Regions from separate parts of the Colwellia sp. MB3u-8 genome, predicted to be linked through region 1. Evidence: riboswitches for the same ligand, from Rfam matches in the RefSeq annotation. Region 1 holds a riboswitch; the other holds the start of a gene.

Region 1 (5,178 bases):
ACCTTACCATTAACAAAATAATGTTAATGGCTTAAGCTAGGCTGTGTTGGCTATGAAAATTACACTTAACCTTGTATCTTGCATTGCTGCACCTCTAATGATTGCACTTCTAGCATTGCCCTTCCAGCATTGCAGTAAGTTTGGATCATGACAAGCTAGCGCAGTGCAGCATTTGCTATTACCACTATGACAAAATACTATTCAATACCAATGTATTTGTGTACTTGCACCGATAAGCGCCAGTTATTTTTAATACAAGCGGCAATAGCAAGCTCGGTGGCACGTTTTTTTTGGCTAATAGGTTGTAAATAAATCTGCTTTTTTTCTACTTGATGCGTGGCTAATAAGGCTTTTAGGTCATCAATATGTTGCTCAGTGGCCACCGGATGTTTAATTTCATTTGCTCTTTGCATCGCGCTGGCTAAAATTTTGTAACCGCCACGCATATTCACTTTGGGTGACACAGTAACCCAGCATTGCTCAGAGACTCTAATTTCAAAGGTGCCTGAGGTTTCTACCTGACAGCTATAACCTTGTGCTTCAAAATATAAACACAAGGCGGTTAAATCTTCCATGCAAGGTTCGCCACCGGTAATAACAATATGTTTAGCGTTAAAGCCCTGCTTATTAAAGATTTCAGCAATATCATCTAAGGATAAATTTGACCATTGTTCAGTCTCTTCTACCTTACTTAACAGTTGCTTACTGGTGATTTCTAACTCAGGATGAATGTCCCAGGTATGTTTAGTATCACACCAAGAACAACCGACAGGACAACCCTGTAAACGAAGGAAAATTGACGGTTGGCCAGTAAATGAGCCTTCGCCTTGTAGAGTTTCAAACAATTCATTTATTTTATAACGTGTGGTCATTTCTTTAATGCTTAGATAATTTCTAGTAGAATGCGCAAGTTTATTATACCCCAAGAGATCTGTAAATATGAGTAGTAAAGTCGTAGTAATTTTTTCTGGTGGCATGGATTCATTCACTGTACTGCACCGCGCTTTAAAAGACGGCAAAGAAGTCTATGCCTTAACCTTTGATTATGGCCAAAAACACGTGAAAGAAATTGCCTGTGCCAGTAAAGTTTGTCAGCAACTGGGGGTTGCTCATAAGGTTATTGATATTTCATCAATTAATCAGTTATTAGCGGGATCGTCTTTGACCGATGATATCGATATTCCTGAAGGTCATTACGAAGCCGAAAGTATGAAGTCAACGGTTGTACCTAATCGTAATATGATTTTACTGTCGTTAGCTGTGGGTTATGCGGTCTCAGTAGAAGCAGCGCAAGTATATTATGGCGCTCATTCGGGTGATCATGCTATTTATCCTGATTGTCGACCTGAATTTGTCATGAAAATGAATGAGGTTTGTCAAATTGCGAATTATCAAGCGGTTGAAATTTTCAGTCCTTACTTAGCGAACAGTAAATCCGAGATATTAACTGATGGTTTAAAGATGGGTTTGCGTTACGATGACACTTGGACTTGTTATAATGGCCGAGAACAAGCCTGCGGTAAATGCGGCGCATGTCAAGAGCGCCTAGAAGCCTTTGCTGACAATAAGGTGACCGACCCTTTAGCATACGAATAAGCTTATTTATAAAGACCAGTCAAATTAAATGCAAAAAGGGACAATGAAATGTCCCTTTTAAAGCGCTATTTTTTAGTGCTTATTTTGATAAATAATGTCTTTTTAATCATGACTGTTTTATGCTTTAAACCATAATTTTGTCTACTGACATCAAGCTTAGTCGATAAACAAAGTACTATGTAAACGCTCAACCACTTGGTTAGCATCTGCTTCTGGCACAAGAAAACACAGATTATGATTGCTTGCGCCATGACAAATCATGCGAATATTAAAATCATTTATCTTATCAAAAATACTGCTGCCAACCCCTTTAGTGCCATGAATTTTATTACCGATCACCGCAATTAAACTCAAACCATGCTCAACACTGACTTCACAAAGTTGTTCTAACTCTTCTACCACGGCTTGAGTTAACAAGGCTTGTGTTGAGCCATAAGGATTGTCAAAGGTTAGCGCGACACTAATTTCACTGGTGGTAATTAAATCAACACTTAATTGATGTTTGGCTAATACGGTAAAAACTTTCGCTAGGAAGCCACTGGCATGCAGCATTTGTGGACTTTTTACTGTCACTAAGGTTTGTTCGCGTCGCAGCGCAATGGAACGATAGGTAGGATTAGAGTCAACTTGGCGTTGTATTTTGGTGCCACCTGCATTAGGTTCTTTACTTGAACCAACAAAAACAGGAATATCTTGCCGCATAGCTGGAATAAGTGTCGCAGGATGTAGAATTTTCGCGCCAAAGGTTGCCATTTCGGCCGCTTCACCAAAACTAATTTCATTAATCGAACGTGCTTGATCTGTTATCCGTGGGTCGGTGGTAAAAATACCGACCACGTCAGTCCAAATGCTTAAATTACTGGCTTGAACAGCTTCAGCTAACAACGCTGCGCTGTAATCAGAGCCACCGCGACCTAAGGTGGTCGTATTACCCTGCGGGTCACAGCCGATAAAACCTTGTGTAACAATAACTTGCTCATTAAGTAAGGGATAAAGTAGTGCTTTAGTATTAACCGCTAATTCGGTTAAATCAACTTGCGCTTTACCATATAAACTATCAGTTTTCATGACTTGGCGAACATCAAAATAATGACCATTCACATCGACGAGTTGTAACACTTGTGCAAAAATTCGTGAACTGAATTGTTCACCAAAACTCAGGATTTCATCACTGGTTTTTGTGCTGTATTGTTTTGCTTGTTGCTCAGCACAAGTACGTAACGCATTTAATAAGCCTGATATTTCTTGATCAATAGCTTGATGGTTATCAAAATGTTGGGTTATGGCAAATTGAATATCAGCAATATGGGTAATAATTTGTTGTTGTTCGCTTATCGAAACGTCTGCTTGGCTTAAACGTACTAAGTGATTAGTAACACCAGCACTAGCTGATACCACCACTAAACGGTTAGTGCTATTATTTTTAATAATATCCGCGCAGCGTAACATCGCATGAAAATCAGCAACACTGGTGCCGCCAAACTTTGCAACGGTAATATTTTCAGTATTGGTATGATCTATGATTACAGACATGCAGATTCTCCATGAGTTTGAGATTGAATGCTTGAACATTCGAGTCTATCGCGAGATGTATATTTAGATAACAATGTGCCAACACTAGTGCGATTAAGGCTGGTAAGATGGGATATTAACATAAAAATTCTTCCTAAACGCCTGCATTACTAAAGGTACTTCATTAAACATAGCAAATATAACAGGCAAATAACTAACAGGAAGAGCATGACTGAGCGTAGAGCGAATTAGGTTAAAAACCCGTTATTCAGGCGGTACTATTCAGCCAGAAGCTCTCCACCCTATGCTAAAAAAACTGCTGTTTTTCTAGCGGTGACAGCCCTAAGGATTCAGCCCTAGCGACCGAACATGATATGCCCCCATATCAATATTCTCGGCAATTGTCCCCCTCAGTAACAGTCAAAGGAATGGGTCCTCATGTTACCTACCTAGCAATTGCGCCTCTTCTGGTGCGAAAAATTTTTCTATTTCTGTACTACTTAATTAATAACATCATCATACTTGATAGATAAGGGCATTATAAAAGTGGAGTAAAAATTCTAATTTTCAGCGCAGTCATTAGACCCTATCTAAAAGTAAATATCAACAGACTTTTAGACGTCCAAATGAAATAGTTTGTCACAATTAGCCACTGCTTCAAGGTCTTATAATTGTTATGCTTTAGCATCTTGAAAACTTATTACCCTATTTTTATAGCCTATTTTGGACTGAGTAACATGGATCTATTTTTACTAAAAAAAATAATTAGCTTAATGATTATGCCACTGAGCATTATTATCTTACTGTTAATTATCGCTATTATTTTTTATCGTTTAAAACCAAAATTGAGTTTTTGGGCGCTATTTACCGCAACCACTTTATTATTTTTGAGTACCTTTCCACCTTTATCCGATAACATCATGGCGGCATTAGAAGATAATTATCCCGCATTTACCCGCAGCAATAAGCCGGTTGATTATATTATTATTTTGGGTGGTGTTCACACCAGCGTTCAGGGTTTGCCTGCGACCAGTGAGTTAAAGTCTAGTTCATTAGAAAGGTTAGTTGAGGCTGTTCGTATCTACCGCATGCACCCCGAAGCACAAATAATCACCTCAGGTTTTGCCGATGGCGATGTCAGTTCAAACGCAGAAAAAGTTAAGCAAGCAGCGATATTATTAGGTGTGCCAAAAAATAAAATATTGACTGAAAATTTCCCTCAAGATACCGAAGAAGAAGCACAACTTATTGCACCACGCGTGTTAAATAAAAATGTCGTACTCGTCACTAGTGCCAATCATTTACCCAGAGCCATGGCCTATTTCCAAGGCTACGGCGTCAATGCAATACCTGCACCGGCAAGCCCATGGGTTAAAAGCAATGGGCTTACTTCATGGTCTTATTACGTACCTAATGCTAAAACATTACAACAAACCACTACGGTTTGGTACGAAACACTCGGGCGTATTGTGCAATGGTTTAAACGCTAACCGCTAACCAACTCAAAACAGCAGCAATTTACACTGCACGATTTAATGACCAGCAAGCCTTGTGTAGTAACACAGTTACATAAGGCTAGTTCAGCACCAAGTACAATCCTGCATAAACAGCAGTATTGGTCTTGGTACTATATTGGTGCTATATGTTTGCGCTATATTGGTATTAATAATCTGCCGCTTAGGCTGGGTTATCAATATCAATAAACTTAGCCTCTAATGGCAAATGCTGATTAAAATGTTCAGCTAATGCTTTAGCGCCATAACGCTCGGTGGCATGGTGGCCAGCGCAATAAAAATGAATATCCATCTCGCGCGCAACATGAGTGGTTTGCTCAGAGACTTCACCACTGATAAAAGCATCTATGCCGTGTTCAGCCGCTAACTCAATATAGCCTTGCCCACCACCGCTGCACCAAGCAACGGTTTTAATCGCTTTATTTGATGGCGGAGCTATGTGCAAGCAAGTTCGGTTGAGCTTTTCATTAATGCGTTGCTCAAGTGCTTGTGGGCTAAGTTCACTCGTAAAGTCTCCACGTACAGCAACACTCAAGGCGTTACCCTCTTCCAATGG
Region 2 (5,178 bases), on a different contig from region 1:
GCTGTTACCCCTAAGCCTATCGGCGTGTTGACTTCATGTGCAACGCCGGCAACCATATCTCCCAGAGAGGCCATTTTTTCGCTTTCAACCAATTGGCTTTGAAATTGATGGAGTTTCTCTAATGTAGAGAGTAACTCTTGGTTAGATTCTTTAAGGGCGTCGGTACGTTTGTTAATTTTATTTTCTAATGCTTGTGAATGCTCAATACTCTGCTGCCCCTGGGCATCTAATTGTGTGATGTGTTTATCTATTCGAGCAAATAGCATATTAATATTAAGGGCTAAAATGTCAGCTTCACGATACGGCATAGTTTCGCACTCTTGTTGAAAGTTTTTTTTTCGAGCGGCAACTTGTACTGTGTTAATCAAAGAAGAGAATGGCGCGCTGATATAGCGTTCAAGCTTAAACGCAATAAAAATGGCGATAATAAATACTATAAAAACAATGATAATGCTGATGATTAATAATTTATCAGCATTATGTGTTAGGTACTCGCTGCTGCTTTGGAGATAAATATAACCGACAATTTTTTCTTTAACTTTAATGGCTTGCATATATTCAAGGTGTTTTTCTTTGAATCTTGGTGTTAATAAATTTTTCACTTCATGCGATTTTTGCGCAATGCTAGTCCGCTGATTATTACGTTTGTAACTATAAAAAAAGCTCAGTTTTTCAGTATCGCTATTGAACTTATAAAGGTGTAAGTAATTTAAATTAGGAATGTGATCAGGTAGTGAAAAATTATTCTTTAACGCTAGTCGTTCTGAGTTAACTAAATAGGGTAGACTTTTATTAGCCAAAATATTGGCCCAGTGTTTTATTTCACTGGCGGCACTGTCATGATAACTCTTGTTAACTTGTTGGCTAATGATTGAGAGACTCAATAGTGATAATAATGTGATGGCACTGATGATGGAGCTCAAGCAGATACGACGAAGAGACCAAATAGGTTTGATTGTTGGCATACAGTACTCAACTCAATTAATGGTGGCTATAAAGTGCTTGTAGAAAACCTTATGGCTTTGAACAATCACACATTCTTCGTTATTTCTTCCCATTAAGATAACACTGATAAACTGAAAAACCTTTTTTAATCACTAAAGTCTTTGTTTTACCAAGCGCTTTTTCCATAATGGGTAAGTATTTCAAAAAACTATTAGCGACAATGGTAATGCAGGCTTTGCTCGCTAAATTTTGCTTTATCTTGGCTAAAAATTGTTCGGTAGCGCCATAATGCGTTTTTACGCCCTGATGAAATGGTGGGTTGGAAATGACAAAATCATAGCGTTCTTGAACATTAGATAAGCTATCTGAGGCAATATATTGGCCGGTTAACTGGTTTAAAGACAGGGTTTCTTGCGCTGAGTGCAAAGCTAAAGCACTCACATCGACCAAGGTTAATGTTGTTTTTGGGTGAGCTGTGCCGATATAAGCGGCAATAACCCCGGCACCACAACCAAAATCTAACACTTTACCTGAAATAACATCAGGTAAGTGTGCTAATAAAACTTCTGTACCCATATCTAGTGAATTTTGGCTAAATACGCCTGGCAAAGCGGCAATTTTTAGTACTTTATCTTGTACCTGTATTGGGTAGTATTTATAAAATTTTTGTAGATCAAAGCGAGGCAGTGAGGGTTTTAATTTGCCAATGTACATTAAGCAATGTCTTGCAGCGTCAACATTTTGGCAATATTCTAGGTAATCAATACCGAGTTTTTCGGCTGACTTTACCCCCGCTTTATTTTCCCCAACAATGACTATGGCTGCATCATCTGTCATTGACTCAGCGAGCATAGCTAAGGTAAAACTAAATTCGGCCTTACTTTTTGGAAAATGAATGATCGCCATATCATGTTTAGTTTTGGCGCTATACTCGACGCAAAAATGTGCGTGTACTCGGGTATTTTTCAATTGCTGACAAGTTTTATATTCAGCATAATTAGTGTGGTAACTATCAATCTGAGCAGCGCTATGCTGACTTAAGTAATGGCTAATAAAACCGTCGTCTGCGATATTAACCAAAAGAGGTCTGGTTGCGGCTAGTGCCTCTATGTTGCGGTTTAATAATTGGTTAATGTTACTTATTGCCATGAAGATACCTGTAATTAAGCTAACTATTATTTATGGGGGCTATTGTTTGGCGATATTTATGGGTCGAGTTATGTAAAAATACCGGTGTTACTTTAAAAAAAACTTATCATAATGACAGGGCGCACTTAGCGAGTATGCATTAATACAGCCGTAGTGAATATGTCATAGTACTGCGTCATCTTGCTGCGTAGTCTACGCGAATTTAATTATCTCGCCATCTTTAGTCTACAGGGAGTAAGCTATTTTGATCCAGTTCAACTTATGGGGCGTAGCTTGTTTTCGTTATGGGCACTCTAGTTATTGGGGACAAGATCGTATTCACTGATTAGAAAAATAAATAAAATCAGTAAAATCAAACTATTAAATTTAAATGCTGGTATGCGTCTAGCCGTCTATTGACTGTGCTTATATTTAAATGTTTTAATATTGTTGTCCCTTATTCCAGTGTGATTAATCGTAAAAGATTAATCACCGGCAATAAAGGGCCAGAAGAGGAGCGTTAACCAGGTAGTTATTGTGAAGAGATCAAACTCTAGTGAGCAATAATGAGGGGGTTTAACGCCGAGGTAATTGTTTTTTTGATAAGGCAATTGCCGGTTGTTAAGGCTTAGTTGTTAATATATAACCATTAAGTTTTATAGCCATTGAATACGTTCGATGGCTACTAGGTTGAATCCTTGCAACTGTCACCTAACTAGGTGGAGAGCTTCTGGCCTTTGTAAATGCCAAATTTCATCCTAGAAATTTTGTCTGTACAAGCGCCTAAAAGTTCTCCGAACGACAAGAGTTCGAGAGAAATGAATCAAAAAAAACCGATAGAAAATCACCTGATAACAGACCGACCTTTGGTTTGGACCGCACTGATCACGCCATTATTTGATGATGACGGCATCGACTATGTTAGTTTACGTAAGCTAGTGTTACAACAAAATGCGGCCCACAATGGCATTCTATTACTGGGCAGCACGGGCGAGGGCTTAGCGTTAACCGAGCAAGAACATTTAAGTATAGTGCAATACGTTTGTGCGATGACTTTACAAGTGCCGATAATGGTTGCTGTTGGCGGCTATAATCTTAACGAGCAACTGGCCTGGATAGCTAAATGTAATAAATTGCCGATAAAGGCTTATTTACTTACTAGCCCTATTTATGCCAGACCAGGGCCCGTAGGGCAAACCGCTTGGTTTAAAAGTTTACTCGATGCCGCAAACGTCCCTTGTATGCTTTATAATGTGCCCTCACGCAGCAGTGTTGAAATTTCCTTTTCGGCCTTACAACAATTACAAAACCATAAAAACTGTTGGGCACTGAAAGAAGCCAGTGGCGATCTTAATAAACTGCTGGCCTATAGAGAGCATTGCCCTAACCTTGACTTGTATAGTGGTGAAGACGCCATGATGCCATACCTTGCTAGTGCCAATGTTAAAGGTTTGGTGTCGGTTTGCGCTAACGTTTGGCCAGAAGCCACTCGGCAATATGTTGCTATGGCCTTAGCTCATCAACATGAAGGACTTTTTCCGCTTTGGCATAAAGCGATATCGGCATTATTTCAAGTGTCTAGTCCGATACCGGTAAAAGTGTTAATGGCTGAGCTGAATACTATTGGCTCTGCAAAACTTCGTCTACCCTTATGCCAAGCAGAACTTTCAGCGCAACACGGTTTACTCGACATTCATCAACAAATTCAGCAATGGTTAGCGAGTATCAGCAGCAAGCCTCTAGCTCAGCATCACACTACTGATAACATTTTAAGTGCACAAACCCCTCACCCTTTAGATTTAATTAACTTACGAGCAATAAAATCATGACTTGGCAACAAACATTAACAGACTTAGAAACCGGTAAAGTTCGTGCAGCAGAACAAAATAGCGATGGCACTTGGCAAGTCAATACCGCGGTTAAACAAGCCATTTTAGCGGCATTTAAAGCCGGAGAAAACACTGAGTTCGATGGTGTTTATCGTGGCTTTGTAGATAAGCATAACTTACCTGCACGCGAGTTCACCGTTGCTGATAAGGTCAGAATGGTGCCGGGTGGTTCATCGGTTCGTTGTGGTGCCTATGTGGCGCCAGGTGTAATTATTATGCCACCGGCCTATATTAATGTTGGCGCTTTTGTTGATAGCGGGACTATGATTGACAGCCATGCTTTGATTGGCTCATGCGCACAAATAGGCAAAAATGTTCACGTTTCTGCCGCGGTACAAATTGGTGGTGTGCTTGAGCCGATTGGTGCTAGTCCGGTGATTATTGAAGATAACGCCTTTTTAAGTGCTGGCGTGATCATTGTCGAAGGCATTGTCGTGAAAAAAGGGGCGGTTTTAGCCCCAGGCGTATCCTTGTCGGCCTCGGTAGCTGTTTATGACTGTGTCAATAATGTGATATTGGAAAAAGGTGCTGACATTCCTGAAAATGCGGTTGTGGTGCCAGGTACACGACCGGTTGCGGGTGATTGGGCTCAGCAGCAAGGACTTAACATGGCTTGCGCATTAATTGTTAAATATCGAGATGAAAAAAGTAATGCCGCTTTAGAACTTGAATCTGTACTGCGTTAGGATCAAAAAATGACTGCCATGTTGAATTCGACAACTAGGCCAAACTGGCTTAGACCTGCGGTACTTGCACCGCTAGCACAGCACAGTGAAGCACTTAAAAACAGTGTGGAAGCTGAGCAAGATGAAGACGGTTTTTTTCTTTACGATTTAGACTACCTTGAGCAACACTTGTCGGTGTTAATGCAACAAAAGGTGATTAAACTCTGGTTTGCTGTTAAGGCTAATCCCTTGTCCCGTGTAATAAGCACCTTAGCGCAGCAAGGTTTTAATTTTGATGTGGCGAGTCAAGGCGAATTAACGCAAGTATTAGCACAAAATGTTCAAGCCGAGCGCATTCTCAATACCGGTCCGGCCAAATCAAAGCGACAAATGAAAGCCTTTTTAAGCCAAGGTGTGCGCACTTTTGTCGTGGAGAGTTTGAACCAGTTGCAATGGCTTAATGAAGCAGCAATGGAATTGGCTTGCCAACCACAAGTATTATTAAGAGTACAATTACAGTGGCAAGAAGGTGAGAAAAATCCTTTAGGAGG

Evidence for each region. Region 1 has a riboswitch for lysine ahead of lysC (lysine-sensitive aspartokinase 3). Riboswitches for the same ligand answer to the same signal wherever they lie in the genome.
Region 2: another riboswitch for lysine. It lies ahead of dapA (4-hydroxy-tetrahydrodipicolinate synthase); the one in region 1 lies ahead of lysC (lysine-sensitive aspartokinase 3).

The regions. Positions count from the first base shown of each region.
Region 1 covers NZ_JACGVA010000072.1:133,087-138,264, reverse strand. The annotation lists gene pdsS (proteobacterial dedicated sortase system histidine kinase) at 1-21, shown strand, start outside; gene queE (7-carboxy-7-deazaguanine synthase QueE) at 198-872, opposite strand; gene queC (7-cyano-7-deazaguanine synthase QueC) at 940-1,596, shown strand; gene lysC (lysine-sensitive aspartokinase 3) at 1,753-3,129, opposite strand; lysine riboswitch at 3,391-3,583, opposite strand; gene H4J54_RS16505 (ElyC/SanA/YdcF family protein) at 3,846-4,598, shown strand; gene H4J54_RS16500 (Nif3-like dinuclear metal center hexameric protein) at 4,786-5,178, opposite strand, start outside.
Region 2 covers NZ_JACGVA010000068.1:254,500-259,677, forward strand. The annotation lists gene H4J54_RS13565 (sensor histidine kinase) at 1-965, opposite strand, end outside; gene H4J54_RS13570 (methyltransferase) at 1,045-2,094, opposite strand; lysine riboswitch at 2,576-2,811, shown strand; gene dapA (4-hydroxy-tetrahydrodipicolinate synthase) at 2,892-3,902, shown strand; gene H4J54_RS13580 (2,3,4,5-tetrahydropyridine-2,6-dicarboxylate N-succinyltransferase) at 3,899-4,648, shown strand; gene H4J54_RS13585 (PLP-dependent decarboxylase) at 4,658-5,178, shown strand, end outside.